3 regions of the Micromonospora matsumotoense genome follow, and region 2 is predicted to be linked to each of the others. Evidence: riboswitches for the same ligand, from Rfam matches in the RefSeq annotation. Region 2 holds a riboswitch; each other region holds the start of a gene.
The links. Region 2 has a riboswitch for cobalamin ahead of ACQP1S_RS12045 (hypothetical protein). Riboswitches for the same ligand answer to the same signal wherever they lie in the genome.

Region 1 (6,571 bases), 2.3 Mb from region 2:
CCTGCTGCGCCGCCGACGGTCGACCGGTCAAACTCGGCATGGCTGGCAGCGCGCCCACCGGTCTGGCCAACGACACCTGGATCCAGGTCACCGGCCGCTACACCGACCGCATCACCCACGACCCCATCAACGACGAGGAGATCCCCTACATCGACGTCGAATCCTGGCGACAGGTGACCGCCCCCAAGGACCCGTACGAGTAGTCGTTCGCGCCCCCGGACGACTGGGGCTGCCGGAGCGGCACGAAGAACTGCGCGCTCCAACGAGGAAGGCAGACCCGCTGCCTCGCCTCCTACCGGCGATCGGTCATCCCCCAGATCCTTCGGCCGCGCCGTCTGGGGCAAGAGCGCCGTCGTCGGGGCCAGCGTCCAGGTAGACATGCTGATGGCCTTGACCGGCATCGATGTTGACCTGATCGAGCTGGGTGGCCGCGACGGACCAAGCGGCTGCCGCTTGGACTGCCTGTCGTTTCGCCAGCTCCGTCAGGGCGGCCCGCTGGGTGGGCGGGCCCGTAACCGCGAGGAAGTACGACTCGACAGCCAGGGACGCCTGCTCCACGGCGCTGCGCAGCCCGCCGCGCGCCACATTGGTGGCGGTAGTGCCCGACGGAGGATTGGCGAACGGCTCCGCCGCCCGCAGCATGGTCTGTCGCCACTGGCGGGCCTGCTCGGGGCCCGGTTGCCCGCTGATGGGAGCATCCGCCCCCAAGGCGCTGAGAACGGGGGAAATCTCCTCACGAAGCCGCCGGGCCGTCGCCGTCAGCTCGACTATCTGCTGACTGTCACGCTGCGCCTCGGCCTTGCGTATGTCGGCGATAGCCGCCTCGACGCCGTCCGGTTGACTAGCCGTGTAACCGGCGACGCCTCCCACGAGAACACCCACGAGCCCGATCACCGCGACGAGCACGGCGACACGCACCAGACGACGGCGGCGGGTGTCAGGCACGGACAACTGGTAGGAGGGCTTACCGGTACGGCGCGACACGGCATCTCCTTGCGTCGATGAATGCCTGCTCGCAGCCTAGCCCTGCCCTCCGCCGCCAGTCGACACCCAGCATGCACCCGAGGGCCTCATCCCGGCGTCGGAAACGGCGTTGCGGGCGTAGCACGCGCGTTTCATCTGGAGCCGTCCTTCCACTGTGAGCGCCGAGAGCAACGTGAGAAGCACTGTGGCCGAGGACGCGGATGTGTGGACGGGGCAGCAGGCGCGGCGGGCCGCAGCGGTTCGTCGCGGTGCCCCAGCGGTTCGCCGGTCAGGCCCTCGCCGTCGATGGACGGCAGGTCGAGGCGGCGCTGCTGGTGGCGGCGCTGCTGGTGGCGGCGACGCTGCGCCGGGTCGCCGAGCAGGCTGGGCAGGTGGCCGGCGGGCCGGCGGAGAATGTACGGCTGGTGGTGCCGGCCGGGTGGGGCCGCGACGGCGCACCTGGATGCGGCGCATCGCGCCGGGCTGGGGCAGCCCCATCTGGTGGAGGCCCGGTCGCGGTGGCGGATCATCCAGTGTGGTGGGTCGTCGATTCGTTGGTAGATGGCTGGTATGGGTGGTGGCCGTGGTCCGAAGCTCTTCATGGACGACCACCTGATCTACGTCGGGGTGCTGGGTCTACTCGCCCTCACGGCCGCCGGTGACACCCTCGGGTTCGGCGGGGTGTGGGGCAGGCTTCCCATCGTCCGCCGCCTGCCCTGGCTCAAGTGACCGACAGCCACACCGGCGGCGATGGCGGCACCGACAAATGATGCCGTCATCGCCGTATCAGAACAGCCGGAAGACCATCATGACCATCTGCCGCCCGGGTGGGTGATGGCCTGGCTCCGAGGCCGGCCGCTGCGCGATCAGCGTTCCGATTCGGGCAGCCGTGTGTCGGCGCTGGACGGTGGCCATGGTGTGCAGCACCCGGTTGATCTGCCGGTTCCCGGCACGGGAGAGCCGATGGCGTACCTGCTCGCCGGAGGACGCGTCGATGGGGGCGGTGCCGTTCCAGGAGGCGAAGTGGGCCCGGTTCGGGAATCGGGTGATGTCACCGGCCTCGACCAGCAGCCGGGCGGCGCCGGACGGCCCGATGCCGTGCAGATCCATCAGCGTGGTGCCGGTGGAGGCGACCAGTTCCTTGAGTTCCTTGCCTGCCTCCTTGGAGCGCCGGTAGATCCGTCGCTGCGTTACCTTGCTACCCGTGTTCGTTCCAGACTCTCTCGCCTCCACGTTCATCGCTGCGCCTGACCCAGCCTGGCAGCAGCAGGGAGCCGCGCTCATCCACGAGTTGCAGGCCGTTTTAGGTCCGGCGGCGCGGCGGGTGGATCACATCGGCAGCACCTCGATCCCCGGCATGGCAGCCAAGCCGGTGCTAGACCTGCAGGTCAGCGTCGCTGACCTCGACGCCGCCGCAGCCGTGTTCGATGAACCACTGGCCGCCCTCGGATTCTGCCGACGACCATACGAGCGAGACCATGTTCCGGCCGGTCGTGACGACCCGCCAGATAGGTGGGCCAAGCGGTACTGGAACAAGCGAAGCGCCGGTGAGCGGCATGTCAACCTGCATTGTCGGCTCGCAGGCTCACCGAATGAGCGGCTCGCCTTGCTGTTCCGGGACTGGTTCAGGGCGCACCCGCCGGCAGTGCCAGCGTACGCACGGTTCAAGGGCACTCTGGCCGCCGCCGTCGGCGACCTGGACGTCTACACGGACGTCAAAGACCCGGTGGTCGACCTCGTCGTGACCATCGCGGAGGAATGGGCTACCGCCACCGGCTGGCACCCGGGCGGCGTCGACCGTTGAGGACTGGCTGCCCGTTGGCCGGCTCGCACCGCATCCGCTTCTGCCGCGATTCGGACGACACCCACGCCCACCAGTTACTCATCGTGAGAAGCGGGCGTGCGTCGCCGGTGCGACCGGCGCCGCCAACTACCCGTCTTTCCGCTTCGCGGAACGCTTGCAGGACAACGGGATCCTGCCATCGAGGGGCTCCGTCGGCGACAGCTACGACGCCCTGATGGAGAACTTCTGGTCCACACTGAGCTACCGCACGTCCTGGCGGACCTGCGACGAGGCCGAGAACGCGATCTTCACCTACCTCGACGGCTGGTACAAACACCCGCCGTATCCAGAAGGAACTGGGCTACCTCGGCCCGAACGAATACGAGACCGCCTGGCACAGCCAGACGAACCACCTATCGCCACCCCTGCGCCAGCCGGCAGCAGGTAACCACCGCTCCATCAAAGCGGGGGAACTCACGGCTGCGGCCGTCGATTCTGGTGGAGCGCGTCGAGCCCGGGTTCGAGCTGATCGATACGGTCGCCGAACGTCGGTCACGGCCCCCACGCCTCAAACGTCGATCATGCTGATGAGCTGCCGCAATTCCAGACCAGGAAGGTGCGGCCGGAGTATCAGAGCCTGTCCGGCGTGCGCGTGGGTCACGCGCACGCCGGACGCGGGATGGCTCTACTGCCAGGGGCCGCCGCGGCAGATGAACTGGGTGGTGCCGCTGTACTGGGTCGTACTGCCGTCGAAGTAGCTGTAGCTGGCCTGCACCGGGTGGCCGAGGTTGCTGGCCGGGCAGGCGGCGAAGAGGGTCGACCCGGCGGTGAAGGTGCCGACACTGCCGGAGTACCAGGTGATGCTCCAGGTCGTCGTGCCGGTGCTGTTGCCGTCGCAGTAGAACTGTGATGCGCCGGACTCGCAGAAGGGCGCCGGGGCGGCGGCGAGGGCCGGGGTGGCGGCGGCGAGGCTCAGGGCGCTAAGGGCGGACGCCGCCAGGACCTTGACGGTGGTACGCATGGAACTCCTCCTGACGTAGCCGAGCGATGACTCAAGGCAACGCCAGCCTAGCCACCGCATAGACGTACCTGAATTAGCTGTTCGGTCGATCAGTCACCCGCTGCGACCAGCGGTCCTGGTGCACCGCCTCGGCGAGGGGCCTGCGCCGCCGCCACCCGTGCCGTTCCAGGTCGGGCACGGCCTCCAGGTGCGTGACCGGCCCGACGCAGAGCCAGGCCACCGGCCGGATGCCGGCCGGCACGCCTAGCAGGTGGGCGAGGAACGCCTCCCGGTAGAAGGAGACCCACCCGACGCCCAGCCCCTCGGCGGTGGCGGCGAGCCAGAAGTTCTGGATGGCCAGGCAGACCGAGTAGAGGCCGGCGTCGGCGATCGCGTGCCGCCCGAGCACGGCCGGGCCCCCGCGCTGCGGGTCGTAGGTGACGACGACCGACAGTGTCGACTCCCGCACCCCGTCGATCTTGATACGCGCGAACCGTTCGGCCGCCGCGCCGTCCAGGGTGGCGGCGAACCTGACCCGCTCGGCCTGCACGTGCCGATGGAACCGGCGACGGACGGCGGAGTCACGGACCAGGACGAAGTCCCACGGCTGCGAGTAGCCGACGCTGGGCGCGGCGTGCGCGGCGTCGAGGATCCGGTGCAGGGTGTCGGCCGGCACCGGCCCCCCGGTGAACTGGGCCCGGACGTCCCGGCGGCGATGGATGGCATCGTAGAGTTCCACAGGCAGGCTCCCGCTGCGCTCGGCCCACCCCCGACGGGTGGGCGGTCGACGCGAGGCCGGTCTTCGGACTCCCGGATCGACGCCAGCCCGTCCGCCTTCCCAGCCCTACGGCCAGTGGCTGCGCTCCTCGCGCATGGACGGTGGCTCCCCGGTCACCGCGGCGGGCCCGTGCCGGATTCACACCGGCTTCCCGATTCTCCCCGCACGCGGGGCACCTCGCATGATCATGCCGCCGACGATGCTACAGAGGTTGAAGGGACAGGTGGAGCGAGGCGCTCGGGTCGGCGCAGGATCCCGCGACAGCGGGCGCTCGTCAGTTGTCACAGCTGATGTTCGTCGGGCACCTGTGGACCGTTCGGCGGGGGTGCTACGGCGTACCGGGAAGCCGAACCGTGACGAGGAGACCTCCGTGGGAGTCGGGCACGAGGTCGAGGGTCCCGGCGTGGGCGCGGACAATGCTGTGCACGATGGCGAGACCGAGGCCGACACCGGCGTGTTCGTCGGTGCGTACGCGTTCCGTTCCGCGCTGGAAGGGTTCGGTGAAGGTCGACACCAGTGCGGGTGGGAGCCGGCGGCCGTGTTCCCGATCCGCAGCAGGCTCCTGTCGCCGTGCGCCCCGGTGTGGACCGTCACGGAGCCGTCGGCGGGAAGGTGGTGCACGATGGCGTTCTGCACGAGGTTCGTCACCATCCGGAGCAGGAGTTCGGCGGAGCCGCTGGTGCGGGGGCAAGGCTGGTCCGACGTGCCTCCGCCGGGGTACGCCACCAGTGGCGGGACGCCAGCCCGGCCAGCACGGCACCGGTGGCGTTGACCAGGACGTCATCCACCGACGACACCCGGTCCAGCCACAGGACGTACTGGGCGGTTTCCACCAGGATCGAGCAGCCCGCGCCGAGCGCCAGGATCCGCGGCATCGAGGCGAACGCCACGAACCGCACCGGGGCGAAGAACCCCAGCGCCGCAAAGATCAGCAGGTTGCCGCCGATCCCGACCGGCCCCATCGTGACCAGGTCCCGCAACGGGACCAGACTCACCCGACCGGGGCCGAGTCCCGCCGCCGCCCCCGGCATCAGGGTCATCCACACCAACGGCACCGTCCCGTAGACCATGCCCACCTCGGCCAGCGACAGCCGCCACACCGGGACGACGCCGGCAGCACGCCGACAGCGCGCCAGCGCCCACACCGCCAGGGCCGCCAACGGCAGCCCCACCAACATCATCAGCACCACCCCGTTGAACGTGTCGTAGCAGCCGTGCCACCGCCCGGCCAGACACCTCGGAGCGGACATCAGGAGCGGCCGCCGTACCACGAACGCCACGCCCGCCAACCCGAGAAGAGCCAGGCCGGCGGGCAGGATCCGGCGGACGAGACGGGACGGTACCGACGGGGATGTGCTGTGGTCCATGCCCCCATCGAAGCCGGCGGCCCGTTGCGGTGGCGTATGCGATTCTCCATACGTCCGCGATACACGCGCCGAGCGCCGTCGTCCGCGCCCCGGCCCGTAGCCCTGCTGCCAACTGCCGGACGGCACAGCAACGGCGAGATGATGCACTCGGCGCAGAGACCGTCAGCCGCCGTTGTCTGGTGGCGGGGTGACGAGCGCGCCGGTGATCGCAGCCTCCTGCCGCAGGAGGAGGTCCGGTATCTGCACGTTGTCGTCAACCTGACCTCATCCAGCCCGCCCATGTTCCTGACCACGGCTTCCGCATCGGCGAGGGCCCGTGAGCGCAACGCTCACCGAGGACGAAGCGCTGGTAGCTCCCACCGCGTGCACGGGGCAGCACACCAGCGCTACCAGCGAGAGCCGACCCACACCCTGACGTCGACCGGATACCGGATCCGGCCGACCCACGGTGGCCTCGGCATCCTCGGCGGACCGGCGGACGCGGACAGCGGAGCCGAGGTCACTCAAGCACCATGCAGCGGAGCCCTGGACCAAGGGTTCCTCTTGCGGCCGACACTCCCGTTGAGTGGATTCGTGCTGCTGCCGAAGGTTCTGCGGCCGGTTCGGTCGGTTTCCGCGCGGCTGCCGACGTTGCTCGACTGCCCATCGTCGAGCTGAACGGGTGGACGTTGATCGTCGAT
Region 2 (6,571 bases):
CCGACCTCGGGTCGGACCTGATTTCGGTTCGGGGGTTGCCTCAGCGCCCATGGTCAGCACTATAGTGAACCACGTTCACGTGAACGATGTTCATTAATCATGCGGGATGGGAGTATCGGATGGATGCCGAGGTGATCGTGGTGGGAGCGGGCCCCACCGGGCTGATGCTCGCCGGGGAACTGGCCCTGGCCGGGGTCCGCGTGCGGGTCATGGAACGGCGCGACTCGCCCCAGCGCCACTCGCGGGCGCTCACCCTGCACCCGCGAAGCGTCGAGGTGCTGGACCAGCGCGGGCTGGCCGGCACATTTCTGTCGCAGGGAAAACCTGTGCCCGGATGGCACTTCGCGGGACTACCGACCCGGCTGAACTTCGCCGCGCTGGACAGCCGGCACGGGTACACGCTGTTCCTCGCCCAGGCGCAGACCGAGCGGCTGCTGACCGAATGGGTGCGGGGCCTGGGCGTACCGATCTCGCGTGGTGCAGCGGTAACCGGGGTCTCCCAGGACGCCGACGGTGTCGCCGTCACGGTCGGCGACACCGTGCTGCGGGCCATGTATGCCGTCGGCTGCGACGGTGGCCGCAGCGTGGTCCGGGAAGCAGCCGGGATCGAGTTTCCCGGCACCGACGAGACCCTCACCGGCCTGCTCGGCGACTTCGCCGTCGTGGACGCCTCCACCCTGGGCCGGGCCGAATCCGGTGGGGTGCTGGCCGTCCCGCTCGGCGACGGGACGACCCGCTTCGTGGCCGTCGACCCGCAACGGATGCGGGAGCCGTCGTCAACGCCGGTGACGCTCGACGAGTTCCGGGCCTCGCTGCTGCGGGTCTGCGGAACGGATTTCGGGGTCGCCGAGCCCCGCTGGCTCTCCCGCTTCGGCAACGCCACCCGACTCGCCGCACGATACCGGGCCGGCCGCGTCCTGTTGGCCGGCGACGCCGCGCACATCCACTTCCCGGCGGCCGGGCAGGGCCTCAACACCGGGCTGCAGGACGCGGCGAACCTCGGCTGGAAGCTGGCCGCGGCAGTGCACGGGTGGGCACCGGACGGACTGCTCGACACATACCACGACGAGCGGCATCCGGTCGGTGCCGCCGTCACCGCCAACACCGAGGTGCAGACGCTGCTGCTAGAGCTGACGCTCGTCGGACAGTACGAACGGCCGGCGACCGCCCTGCGCGCGTTGCTCGACGATCTGCTCGGCATCGACGTCGTCAACCGGCGGATCGCCGGCGCGGTCTCGGCACTCGACACCCGGTACGGCACGTCTGCGGAACCACTGATCGGTGCCCGCATGCCCGACGTTGCGCTGACCTCGCACGCCAGCGTCTACGAACTGCTGCGCGGAGGCTCGTTCGCACTACTCACGTTGACCGACGCCGGCCCGGCGACGGGTGAGGTGGCCAGCTGGGCCGACCGCGTCGTCCTCGGGGCAGCCTCGGCCGGATCGCACCCGGCCCTGGCCGGCGTCACCGAGATCCTCGTTCGCCCCGACGGCCACGTTGCCTGGCTCAGCCGCGACGACCAGCCGGCGAGCGAACGCACGAACGCGCTGACCGTCTGGGCGGGCGAGCCCGCTTCTTCCACGGTGAAGACCACCCGTGGGGGTTAACGTGTCCGAGCTGGTCACCCATGACCCGAACAGCGGCGGTACGCCTGTGGCGAGAACCGTGTCCCGCGCCTCGGACACCGGCCACGGCAGGCGGCGGTGGGGCGCACGATCGCGGACGGTGCTGGTTCGCCTCTCCCGTCCTCGGGCGAGGCGTCGTAAGAGGGAACCCGGTGCAAGACCGGGACTGCCCCGCAGCGGTGAGTGGGAACGACCGCCGTCAACAGAGCACTGGACCGCAAGGTCTGGGAAGCGACGGCCAGTAGGCGACCCTGTGTCACGCCCACGAGTCCGAAGACCTGCCAGCACTGCGCGTACCACCGGTACGCGCCGTCGGCGGCCTCTCGGGAGGGCCAGGGCGGAATGTCGGCTACGCCGTGGCGTAGCCGTCTTCCTCTCTCGCGTGGTCGCCGGTCACCGCGAGGGAAGGACCACCTGTGACCACCTCATTCGGGCAGAGCACCGTGCTCGGCTACCCCCGGATCGGCGCCCACCGCGAGTGGAAGAGGGCCGTCGAGGCGTACTGGGCCGGCACGCTGGATGCCACCGGCCTGGAGGACATCGCCACCGGGCTACGCGCCGACGTGTGGCGGACGCTGCGCGACGCCCGGCTCGACGCCATCCCGTCCAACACGTTCTCCTACTACGACCACATGCTCGACACCGCCGTCGCAGTCGGTGCGGTCCCCCACCGCTTCGCCCGGCTCGGCCTCGGTCAACTCGACACCTACTTCGCCATGGCCCGTGGCGTCGATGCCGCACCCGCGCTGGAACTCACCAAGTGGTTCGACACCAACTACCACTACCTGGTGCCGGAGATCGACCCCGACACCGTGTTCGCGGCGCATCCGGAAAAGGCCCTGGGCGAGTACGCGCAGGCGCGTGACCTGGGCATCAGCACCCGACCGGTGCTGGTCGGGCCAGCCACCTTCCTACTGCTGGCCAAGGGCGACAATCCGTTCGCCCGGCTCGACGACCTGGTCGACACGTACGCCCGGATCCTCACCGCCCTGGCCGACGCGGACGACGGTGGCCGTGCCGGTCAGTGACGCCATGGCGTCCACCCGCGCCAGCGACCCGGTGACGCCCCTACCCGGAGGTCGCGCGTGATCACCTTTGACCGGGTGACCGTCCGCTACACCGACGACGGTCCACCGCCGCTGCGCGAGGTGACACTGCGGGTCGATGAGGGCGAACTGTGCCTGGTCGCCGGTCGCACCGGGGCCGGCAAGTCGACGCTGCTGCGGGCGATCAACGGGCTGGTGCCGCACTTCACCGGCGGCACCCTGTATGGCAGCGTCATCGTCGACGGCCGGGACACCCGTCATCATCCGCCCCGCGACCTCGCCGACATCGTCGGCGTCGTCGGCCAGGACCCGCTGTCCGGATTCGTCACCGACACCGTCGAAGAAGAGCTGGCGTACGGCATGGAGCAGTTGGCCCTGCCAGCGGCGGTGATGCGCAAACGGGTGGAGGAGACCCTCGACCTGCTCGGCATAGCCGAGCTGCGACACCGGCCGCTGCGGACCCTGTCCGGCGGGCAGCAGCAGCGGGTCGCCATCGGCGCGGTCCTCACCACCCACCCCCGGGTGCTGGTGCTCGACGAACCCACCTCCGCCCTGGACCCCACCGCGGCCGAGGACGTCCTCGCCACCGTCACCCGGCTGGTCCACGACCTGGGCGTGACCGTGGTCCTGGCCGAACACCGCCTGGAACGGGTCGTGCAGTACGCCGACCGGCTGCTCTACCTGCCCGGCGACGGCCGGGTGGTCGACGGGGAGCCGGCGGCGGTGCTGGCCGATGTCGATCTCGCGCCGCCGCTGGTCGAGCTGGGCCGCCTGGCCGGCTGGGCACCGCTGCCGCTGTCGGTCCGCGACGCCCGCCGACGGGCCGCCGTCCTGCGTCAGCAGCTCGCCGACACGACGCCTCCCGACCCGACGTCCGCCCCGGCGACCACCCCGGCGCTGACCGCCCGGAAGATCGTCGTGCGGTATCCGGGCACCGTCGCCGTGGCCGGCGTCGACCTCGACCTGCATGCCGGCCGGGTCGTCGCGTTGATGGGCCGCAACGGCTCCGGCAAGTCGAGCCTGCTCTGGGCGGTGCAGGGCAGCGGACCCCGCCACACCGGCACCGTCACCGTCCCCGGTGGGGGCGGGCGGGATACCGTCGATCCGAAGAACCTGTCGGCGGGTCAGGCCCGCCGGCACGTCGGACTCGTCCCGCAGACCCCGGGAGATCTGCTCTACCTGGAGACGGTGGACGCCGAGTGCCGCCAGGCCGACCGGGAGACCGCCGCGTCGGCCGGCACCTGCCGCACCCTGCTCGACCGGCTCGCCCCCGGTCTGCCCGGCGACCGGCACCCCCGGGACCTCTCCGAGGGGCAGCGGCTGGCGCTCGTCCTCGCCGTCCAACTCACCGCCGCCCCACCGGTGGTCCTGCTCGACGAGCCGACCCGTGGCCTGGACTACCTCGCCAAGCGGCAGTTCGTCGCCCTGGTACGAGGGCTGGCTGCCGCCGGCCACGCGGTGGTGGTCGCGACACACGACGTCGAACTCGTCGCGAACCTCGCCGACCGGGTGATCGTGATGGCCGACGGGGACATCGTGGCCGACGGCACCACGGCCGAGGTCATGCTCGCCTCACCGGCGTTCGCCCCGCAGGTGGCCAAGGTCCTCGCCCCGGCCCCGTGGCTCACTGTCGAGCAGGTCACCGCCGCGCTGGGGCCGACCAGGGAGCCGGCATGAGCGTGCTGCGGATCGCGCCGCGCACCGCCGTGGTGCTGGCCCTCGCCTCCGCCGCCGCGTTGGCCACCTTCACCTGGCCATTCTTCATTCCCGCCCATCCCGAGAGCACCGCCCGCACCGGCGAGGCCCCACTGGTCTTCCTCGTCATGCTGCCGGTGCTCGTGGCGGTCGTCCTGGCCGAACTCAGCTCCGGCGGCATCGACAGCAAGGCCCTGGCGATGCTCGGCGTACTCGCCGCCGTCAACGCCGCGCTGCGCCCCCTCGGTGCTGGCACCGCCGGCATCGAAACCGTGTTCTTCCTGCTCGTCCTCGCCGGTCGGGTCTTCGGGCCGGGCTTCGGGTTCCTCCTCGGCTCGACGTCGCTGTTCGCCTCCGCGCTGCTCACCGCCGGGGTGGGCCCATGGTTGCCGTTCCAGATGCTGTGCGCCTCCTGGATCGGGCTCGGCGCCGGCCTGCTCCCCACACGGCTACGCGGCCGGACCGAGGTGGCCGTCCTGGCCGGATACGGGGCGTTCGCCGCCTACGGCTACGGCCTACTGATGAACCTGTGGTTCTGGCCGTTCAGCCTTGGCGCGGACACTCAACTCTCCTACGTCGCCGGTGCGCCGGTGCTGGACAACCTGCACCGCTTCGCCGTGTTCACCGCCGCAGTCCGGAACGCCGGTGGCGGCACCGCAGCCCGGCCCCGACGTGCGTGCCGGCTGGTCAGGCGGTGCACCTCCCGGGGAGGGATGAACCATGCACGGGAGCGCCACACCCACCTGACGGGCACCGGCCACGGCGGCCGGATACTCAACCTCATCGACTCCGCGTCAGTCCGGCACGCCTGCGGTCACCGCGACGCGGGTGGCCATCGGGCGGTCATCGGTGCGACGGCCGACGATGGAGCCGAGAATCTCGCCGGCGCGTACGGCCGCGTTGGACAGCAGCGAGGCGCTGATGCCGTGCGAGTGTTCGGTGCCCCCCTGCAGGTAGACGTTGGCCAGCACGGAGGCGTCCGCCCGGATGCGGTAGTCGCGCTGCACCACGGCCCGGCCGAACTCGTCCCGGTGGTAGTACCGGGCCGCGTCGTCGAGCAGCGGGAACGGATCGACCGGCTGGTAGCCGGTGGCGCAGATCAGGACGTCGGCGTCGAGGACCGTCACCTCGCCGGTGGTCAGCGTCTCGACGGTGACCGCCACCCTGCCGTCGCGCTCGCGGGCTCCGGTCAGCCGGGACATGTTGAGCAGGCGCAGCCGCTGAACGCCGGTCACCTTCTCCTGGTAGGAGCGCCGATAGAGTTCCTCGATGAGGTCGGCGTCGACGACCGCGTAGTTCGTGTTGCGGTGGTAGTTCATCAGCATCGTCTTGACCTCGGACGGCGCGGTGAAGTAGTCGTCCACGGCGGCCGGGTCGAAGATGCGGTTGGCGAACGCGCTGTCGTCGGCCGGGCTGTAGCCGTACCGGGAGAACACGCCGCACACCTCGGCGGTCGGGAACCGCTCGTGCAGGAACGCGGTGACCTCGGCGGCGCTCTGGCCGGCGCCCACCACGACGAACCGGGACGGGTCGGTGCCGTCGAGCCGGTCGACGTTGGTCAGCAGGTCACGGCTGTGCCAGATCTGGTCGGAGACCTCCACGCCGGCCGGGGTCTGCGCAAGCAGCCCGGTCGCGATGACGAGATTGCGAGCGCGGTACGAGCTGACGCCGTCACTGTGGCGTACCAGCACGTCGAAAGCCTCGACGACGCCGTCGCGGAGCACCGGGACGACCCTGGTGACCTCCTGGCCGTAGCGCACCAGGTCGCCGACCTTGGCCGCGGCCCACTCAAGGTAGTCGTGGAACTCGACGCGCAGCGGGAAGAAGCTCTTGTGGTTGACGAAGTCGATCAGCCGTCCGTGGTCCTGTAGGTAGCACAGGAAGCTGAACTCGCTGGTGGGGTTACGCAGCGTGACCAGGTCCTTGAGGAAGGACACCTGCATGGTCGCGTCCGCCAGCAGCATGCCACGGTGCCAACCGAACCGGGCCTGGCGCTCCAGGAACACGGCGGTGAGCGGGTCGGCCGCGCCGGGGCCGCCGTTGTGCTCGTGCACGGCGACCGCCAAGGCCAGATTGGACGGACCGAAGCCGATTCCGAGCAGGTCGTAGACCGGTGTGGCGCCGTACGGAGCGGCCTGTGACATCGGCGGTCCTCATCGTCAGGTCGAGCGTGTCGACATCCTGCGCATGAAAGAGCCGCCCCCC
Region 3 (6,571 bases), 1.8 Mb from region 2:
CCTCCGGGGAGTTGACGTGCTGATAGAGGTTGAGCACCAGGTTGTTGGCGACGATGGTGTCGCCGGTGGCGAAGAACGCCACCAACCGGGACACCAGATGCCGCTCGGCCGGCGAGAGCCGTTCCAGGTCGGCGAGGTCGGAGTGCAGGTCGACCTCCTCCACCGTCCAGGTGTTGCGGATGGCGTCCTTGAACCGGTCGAAGAAGTGCGGGTAGCGCATCGGCCGCAGGGTGAGGTCCATGCCGGGGTCGAGCAGCAGGTGCCGCTCACCGGTGCGGGGTTCGTCGACGGTGGTCACTGGCAGGCCTCGCAGCTCTCGGGGTTCTCCAGGGAGCAGGCCAGCGCCTCGGCATCGCCGGCCGCGACGACCGGGGCGACGGTGACGGTGGCCTGCTGGATCCGGGTCGCGGGACGCGACCGCAGGTAGTAGGTGGTCTTCAGCCCGGACTTCCAGGCGTGCAGGTACATCGAGGACAGCTTGCCGATGGTCGGCGCGCTCAGGAACAGGTTCAGCGACTGCGACTGGTCGATGTAGGGCGCCCGCGCGGCGGCCAGGTCGATCAGCGCCCGCTGCGGCAGCTCCCACGCGGTGCGGAACAACTCCCGCACCTCGGCGGGCAGGTCGACGATCCCCTGCACCGACCCCTCGGCCCGCTTGATCTGGTCGCGGATCTCCGACGTCCACAACCCGCGCGCCTTCAGCTCGCGGACCAGGTAGGTGTTGATCTGAAGGAACTCCCCGGACATGGTCTCGCGCTTGAACAGGTTGGACACCTGCGGCTCGATGCACTCGTAGCAGCCGGCGATCGACGCGATGGTGGCGGTCGGGGCGATCGCCACCAGCAGCGAGTTGCGCAGGCCGTGCGCCGCGATCCGGGTCCGCAGCGCGGCCCACCGGTCGACCTGGGTGGGTTCGACCCCCCACAGGTCCGGGTGCAGGTCACCCCGGGCCGCCCGGGTCTCGGCGTACGCGGGGTGCGCGCCGAACCGTTCGGCCAGGCCGGTCGACGTCTCCAGGGCGGTCAGGAAGATCTCCTCCTGCACCCGGGTGGACAGCTCCCGGGCCCCGGCGGAGTCGAACGGCAGACGCAACGCGAACAACGCGTCCTGCAGGCCCATCAGCCCCAGCCCGACCGGCCGCCAGCGCGGGTTGGACGCCGCCGCCTGCGCGGCCGGGTAGTAGTTGATGTCGATCACCCGGTCCAGGAACACCACCGCCGTCCGTACCGTGGCGCGCAGCTTCTCCCAGTCGACGCCGTCCCCGGTGAGGTGCGCGCCGAGGTTGACCGAGCCCAGGTTGCAGACCGCCGTCTCGGTGTCGCTGTTCACCTCCAGGATCTCGGTGCACAGGTTGGACAGGTGGATCGTGTTGCCCGGGACGCCGGTCTGGTTGGACAGCCGGTTGGCCGGGTCCTTGAACGTGATCCACCCGTTGCCGGTCTGCGCCAGGGTGCGCATCATCCGGCCGTACAGGTCCCGGGCCCGGACCGTCCGGACCGCCTTCTTCTCCGCGACCCGGTACGCGGCGTCGAACTCCTCGCCGTACAGGTCGGGCAGCTCCGGGGCGTCCGACGGGTCGATCAGCGACCAGTCGCCGTCGGCCTCGACCCGGCGCATGAACTCGTCCGGAATCCAGTTGGCCAGGTTGAGATTGTGGGTACGCCGGGCCTCCTCGCCGGTGTTGTCCCGCAGCTCCAGGAACTCCTCGACGTCCGGATGCCACGGTTCCAGATAGACGCAGGCCGCCCCCTTGCGCCGGCCGCCCTGGTTGACCGCCGCCACCCCGGCGTCGAGGGTCTTGAGGAACGGCACGATTCCGTTCGACCGACCGTTGGTGCCCCGGATCAGCGCGCCCCGGCCGCGTACCCGCGACCAGGAGATGCCGATGCCGCCGGAGAACTTCGACAGCTTCGCCACCTGGTGGTAGCGCTCGTAGATCGAGTCCAGCTCGTCGCGCGGCGAGTCGACCAGGAAGCACGACGACATCTGGGTGTGCCGGGTGCCGGAGTTGAACAACGTCGGCGAACTCGGCAGGTAGGCCAGCGACGACATCAGCCGGTAGAACCCGATCGCCTCGCCCGGCGTCTCCGACAGCCCGCAGGCCACCCGCAGCAGCCAGTACTGGGGGGTCTCCACCACCAGCCGCGACTCGGGGTGCCGCAGCAGGTAGCGGTCGGCGACCGTGCGCAGCCCGAAGTACTCGAACCGCAGGTCACCCGCCGGGTCCACCGCGTCGTCGAGCTTGCGGGCGTTGCGGGCCACGAACGCGGCCGTGTCGTCGGAGACCAGGCCGAGGCCGTGGCCGTACCGGATGGACTGGCTGAAGCTCGCCACCGCCTGCCCGCGTACCTCCTTCTCCACGTAGCCGGCCAACAACCGGGCGGCCAGCCGGGAGTACTGGGGTTCCGTGCCGATCAGCTCCGCGGCCGTCTGGATCGACAGCTTGTCCAGTTCGGCGGTGGTCGCCCCGTCGTAGAGGCCACTGATCGTCTTGGTGGCCACCCGCAGCGGGTCGACCTCGTCCAGGTCGGTGGCCCACCGCTCGACCGCCTTGACGATCTTGTTGACGTCCACCGGCTCGGTGTCGCCGTTGCGCTTGCGCACCCGCATCGCCGGTCGGCGTGACTCCGCGCCGTCGGTATCGGACGGGGGACTCTCCGCTACGTTCGTCATGACCTCTCCTCGCTGTCACCGATGGCCCTCGGACGCGGGAGAACGCCAACGGACGCGGCGCAGCGGCCGGCCCGGGTGCTGGCGTCGGTCGTCCCGCGCGACCTCCGACCGCCGCGCGCAGCAGCGCACGGCGCACTGGCAGGTCTTCGGACTCGCGGGCCTGACCGGGGTCGCCGGTCGCCTACTGGCCGTCGCTTCCCAGACCTTGCGGTCCAGTGCTCGATGACGGCGGTCGTTCCCACTCACCGCTGCGGGGCAGTCCCGGATTCACACCGGGTTCCCTGTTGCCTCGACCGCACCCTTCGGGCTTGGTAGAACCAGCTGCGTGGGACACCATATATGGCGTGGATGGGGGAGATGCAACACTAGATGTCGCGTGGGCGTGTCGGATAACTCTCCTGCGACCGCCCGGTCGCGCGCAGCGAGGCAAGCAGCCGCAGCGCGTCCGCGTCGGCGCTGCCCGGCTCGGCGGTGAAGACCAGCATGACCGGGCCGGGACTGCCGGGCAGCGGGTAGGTGTCCCAGTCCAGGACGATGTCGCCGACCTCGGGGACCTGGAAGGTCTTGGTGCCGCTGACCGACCCGCGCACGTCGTGCCGGGACCACAGCCGCCGGAATTCGGCGCTGCGGATGCTCAGCTCACCGACGATCGCGGTGGCCCGGGGATGGGTGGGGTCCGTGGCGACGGCGGCGCGCATCATGGCGATGTAGTCCATGGCCTGCTGTTCCCAGGCCGCGCAGCCCCGCGCCCCGGTCATCCGGTCGTCGAACATCAGCAGGAGCATGTTGAGCCGGTCCGGCGGGTGGGCCGCCGGGTCGCCGAGCAGCGCCACCGCCCACGGGTTCCAGGCGAGCAGGTCCAGGTGGCGACCGAGCACGACCGCCGGGGTGTCCAGCACCCGCAGCAGCCGCCGGGTGCTCTCCGGCACCCGCTCCGGACCGTGGTCCACCCGGGCGGGCACCGGCCGGCGGGCGGCGCGGGCCAGGGTGAACAGGTGCTGGCGCTCCTCGTCGTCGAGGCCGAGCGCGCTGGCGATCGCGTCGAGCACCTGGTCGGACGGGCGAACCTCGCGGCCCTGCTCCATCCGCTGGTAATAGTCGGTGCTCAACCCGGCGAGCAGGGCCAGTTCCTCGCGTCGCAGCCCGGTGACCCTACGCCGGCCGCCCGGCTCCAGGCCCACGTCGCGGGGGTGCAGCCGGCCGCGCCGGGCGCGTAGGAAGTCGCCGAGTTCGCGGGCGTACGGATGGCTCATGCCGCCAGTGTGTCGCGGCCCGGACCGTCGATGGTAGGTCCAGCAGACCTGGGCAACCGGGAACGACCGATCCCGTCCGGATTGCTCCTAACGTCGACGGTCCACCCGACCTCCCAGGAGCAGCAGATGACCGAGTGGACCGCCGACCGTATCCCCGACCAGCACGGCCGTACCGCTGTGGTGACCGGCGCGAACTCGGGCCTCGGCCTGGTCACCGCCGCCGCGCTGGCCCGCCACGGCGCGCACGTCGTGCTCGCCGTGCGCAACACCGCCGCCGGCCGGCAGGCCGCCCGTCGGATCGGCGGGAACGTCGAGGTACGCGAGTTGGACCTGGCCTCCCTCGCCTCGGTGCGGGCGTTCGCGGCGACGCTGACCGTCGACCACCCGGTGCTGGATCTGCTGGTCAACAACGCCGGTGCGGTGCTGCTCGGCCCGCGCCGCACCAGCCCGGACGGCTTCGAGCTGCACCTCGCCACCAACCTGCTGGGCCACTTCGCCCTGACCGGCCTGCTGCTCGGCAACCTGGCCGCGGCGCGGGCCGCCCGGGTGGTCAGCCTCAGCTCGGTGACCCACCGGAACGCACACCTGGACTTCGCCGACCTGATGGGTGAGCGTGGCTACCGGGCCGCTGCCGCCTACGGCCGGTCCAAGCTCGCCACCACCATCTTCGGCGTCGAACTGGACCGCCGGCTGCGCGCCGCCGGATCGCCGGCCCTGAGCACGCTGGCCCACCCCGGAATCACCCGCACCAACCTGACTCCCCGGGCGTGGGAGAACCGGGGTCGCCGCGGCCGGGTGATCGCGTGGCTCGGCCTGCTCGCCACCCAGTCGGTGGAGCGGGGCGCGTTGCCGCAGCTACGCGCCGCCACCGATCCCGGGGTACGGGGCGGCCAGTTCTTCGGCCCCTCCCGGCTCTTCCAGACCTGGGGTCCGGTCACCGAGGTCCGGTGCAGCCGGGAGGCCGCCGATCCCGCCGTCGGCCGGCGACTATGGACGGCGGCGCAGGAACTGACCGGCGTGAGCTATCTCTGACCGATCGCATTAGCATGGCTGCGGTCGGTGACGGCGGCGGAGACGAGGCGACATGGGATGGCTCGGGCGGGTGCTGGGTGGCGCAGGCCGGCAGGTCCAGGACGATCCGGTCCGGCAGGCGGCCCTGTCGGCCGAGGTGCGGCAGCGGTTCGGCGCCCACCTGGCCGTCCGGCCGGCCGAGCAGGTGGCGGAGATCGTCCGTCTGCTCGACGACGGCGATGGCCTGGCGGTGGCGGCCGCGATCGTCGGTGAGTTCGCCGACGCGGCCCACGCGGACCTGCTGGCCCAGACGGCGGAGCTGTACCGGCGTACCGGCCACCGGTTCCCGGTCGACCGGCGCAACTACCGGCCACTGTGGCGGGAGGCCGGTGGGCGGCTGCAGTGGCCGCTGTTCGCGCTGCCGGGCGGCCTCCACCCGTACGTGCACGTCACGGCCGCCGCCACGGTCGTCGGTGGGCGGGCCCCGCAGTTCGTCCGGGCGACCGATCCCCATCCGCTGCTCGCCGGCCTGTTCGAGGTGCTCGACCTCACCACCTGCGGCTGGGAGTACGGCCGGGTGCGGGTGGACCACGACGGCGCGTCGCTGGTCGGCCGACTGATTTCGACCGCCCGGGACGTCCGGGCGGCGATGAAGGAACCCCCGTCGCTGCCGCCGTCGATCCGGGAACTCATGCGCACCAACCGGGCGGTCGACGTCTTCGACCTCACCGGTGCCCGGGTGGTCGGCACGATCAACGTGGGCGCGGAACTGCGACCGGCGCTGTTGACCTGAGGCCGCTGCCCGACCTGGTCTGCTGGCTCCGGCCGGCCCGACCCGTCCCCACCCGGCTGTCTTTCGTGGCCAGTGGCCCGCCTGTGCCGCCAGGCCCGCCTGTGCCGCCAGGCCCGCCTGTGCCGCCAGGCCCGCCTGTGCCGCCAGGCCCGCCGGTGCCGCCAGGCCCGCCGGTGCCGCCAGGCCCGCCGGTGCCGCCAGGCCCGCCGGTGCCGGCTGGCACGACGACCGCCCCCACGTCATCGGGACGGCAGGGGCGGTCAGTCGTGCCGGGCCGGGCGACCGGGACGTCCCCGACCGGGGGACGGTCAAGCGGTACCGGCGGAAGCCCACCTCGTCCTATCTGAGGTGGTCACCGCCGCCCCTGACCTCCGTTCGCGCCGGTGATCTGGTGTTGCGCCCGACCTCGTTCAGGCCACGCGGTGTGCGGCGAGCCCGTTCGCGCAGTCGGCGATGGTGACGCTCTGCGAGAAGCGCAGGGCGTCCCGCCGGGCCCATCCGTTGATCCCGGTGGTGGTGTTCCGGACGAAGAACCAGAGGTCGCCGGTGAGCGTGGCGCAGTGGACGTCGATCCCCTGGCTCGGGTATCCCTGGCCCTTGGACTGGCAGTCGCGGTGCGGATAGGCGTGGATGTAGGTGCCCTCGCCCCACGAGATCCCGCCCCCGCTGTAGAGGTCCGGGTGCTGGCCGTGGCCGTCGCAGTGCGCGCTGGCCGGGCCGGCGGGTATCAGGGCCAGCACCGATCCACTCACCGCGAGCGTCAGCGCGGAGGCGATGGAGAGTAACCGAGATCGCATGTGGGGTCTCCTTGTGATAGACGGCAATGACCGTCCACAGAGGA

Region 1: it holds a riboswitch for cobalamin, as region 2 does, so the genes downstream of both, bluB (5,6-dimethylbenzimidazole synthase) here and ACQP1S_RS12045 (hypothetical protein) in region 2, are expected to answer to the same signal.
Region 3: it holds a riboswitch for cobalamin, as region 2 does, so the genes downstream of both, ACQP1S_RS19625 (ribonucleoside-diphosphate reductase subunit alpha) here and ACQP1S_RS12045 (hypothetical protein) in region 2, are expected to answer to the same signal.

What each region holds. Positions count from the first base shown of each region.
Region 1 covers NZ_CP192025.1:4,986,506-4,993,076, forward strand. Annotated here, with positions in the region: gene ACQP1S_RS20980 (TIGR03943 family putative permease subunit) at 1-203, shown strand, start outside; gene ACQP1S_RS20985 (hypothetical protein) at 307-984, opposite strand; gene ACQP1S_RS20990 (hypothetical protein) at 1,564-1,692, shown strand; gene ACQP1S_RS20995 (transposase) at 1,750-2,196, opposite strand; gene ACQP1S_RS21000 (GrpB family protein) at 2,168-2,767, shown strand; gene ACQP1S_RS21005 (hypothetical protein) at 3,432-3,767, opposite strand; gene bluB (5,6-dimethylbenzimidazole synthase) at 3,841-4,485, opposite strand; cobalamin riboswitch at 4,523-4,719, opposite strand; gene ACQP1S_RS21015 (ATP-binding protein) at 4,853-5,284, opposite strand; gene ACQP1S_RS21020 (VanZ family protein) at 5,169-5,891, opposite strand.
Region 2 covers NZ_CP192025.1:2,714,384-2,720,954, reverse strand. Annotated here, with positions in the region: gene ACQP1S_RS12055 (TetR/AcrR family transcriptional regulator C-terminal domain-containing protein) at 1-51, opposite strand, end outside; gene ACQP1S_RS12050 (FAD-dependent monooxygenase) at 120-1,607, shown strand; cobalamin riboswitch at 1,713-1,925, shown strand; gene ACQP1S_RS12045 (hypothetical protein) at 2,042-2,653, shown strand; gene ACQP1S_RS12040 (ABC transporter ATP-binding protein) at 2,711-4,348, shown strand; partial or broken gene ACQP1S_RS12035 (ECF transporter S component) at 4,345-5,055, shown strand; gene ACQP1S_RS12030 (lysine N(6)-hydroxylase/L-ornithine N(5)-oxygenase family protein) at 5,161-6,510, opposite strand.
Region 3 covers NZ_CP192025.1:4,477,483-4,484,053, reverse strand. Annotated here, with positions in the region: gene ACQP1S_RS19630 (ribonucleotide-diphosphate reductase subunit beta) at 1-241, opposite strand, end outside; gene ACQP1S_RS19625 (ribonucleoside-diphosphate reductase subunit alpha) at 295-2,673, opposite strand; cobalamin riboswitch at 2,793-3,012, opposite strand; gene ACQP1S_RS19620 (helix-turn-helix transcriptional regulator) at 3,039-3,926, opposite strand; gene ACQP1S_RS19615 (oxidoreductase) at 4,053-4,958, shown strand; gene ACQP1S_RS19610 (hypothetical protein) at 5,011-5,730, shown strand; gene ACQP1S_RS19605 (hypothetical protein) at 6,141-6,527, opposite strand.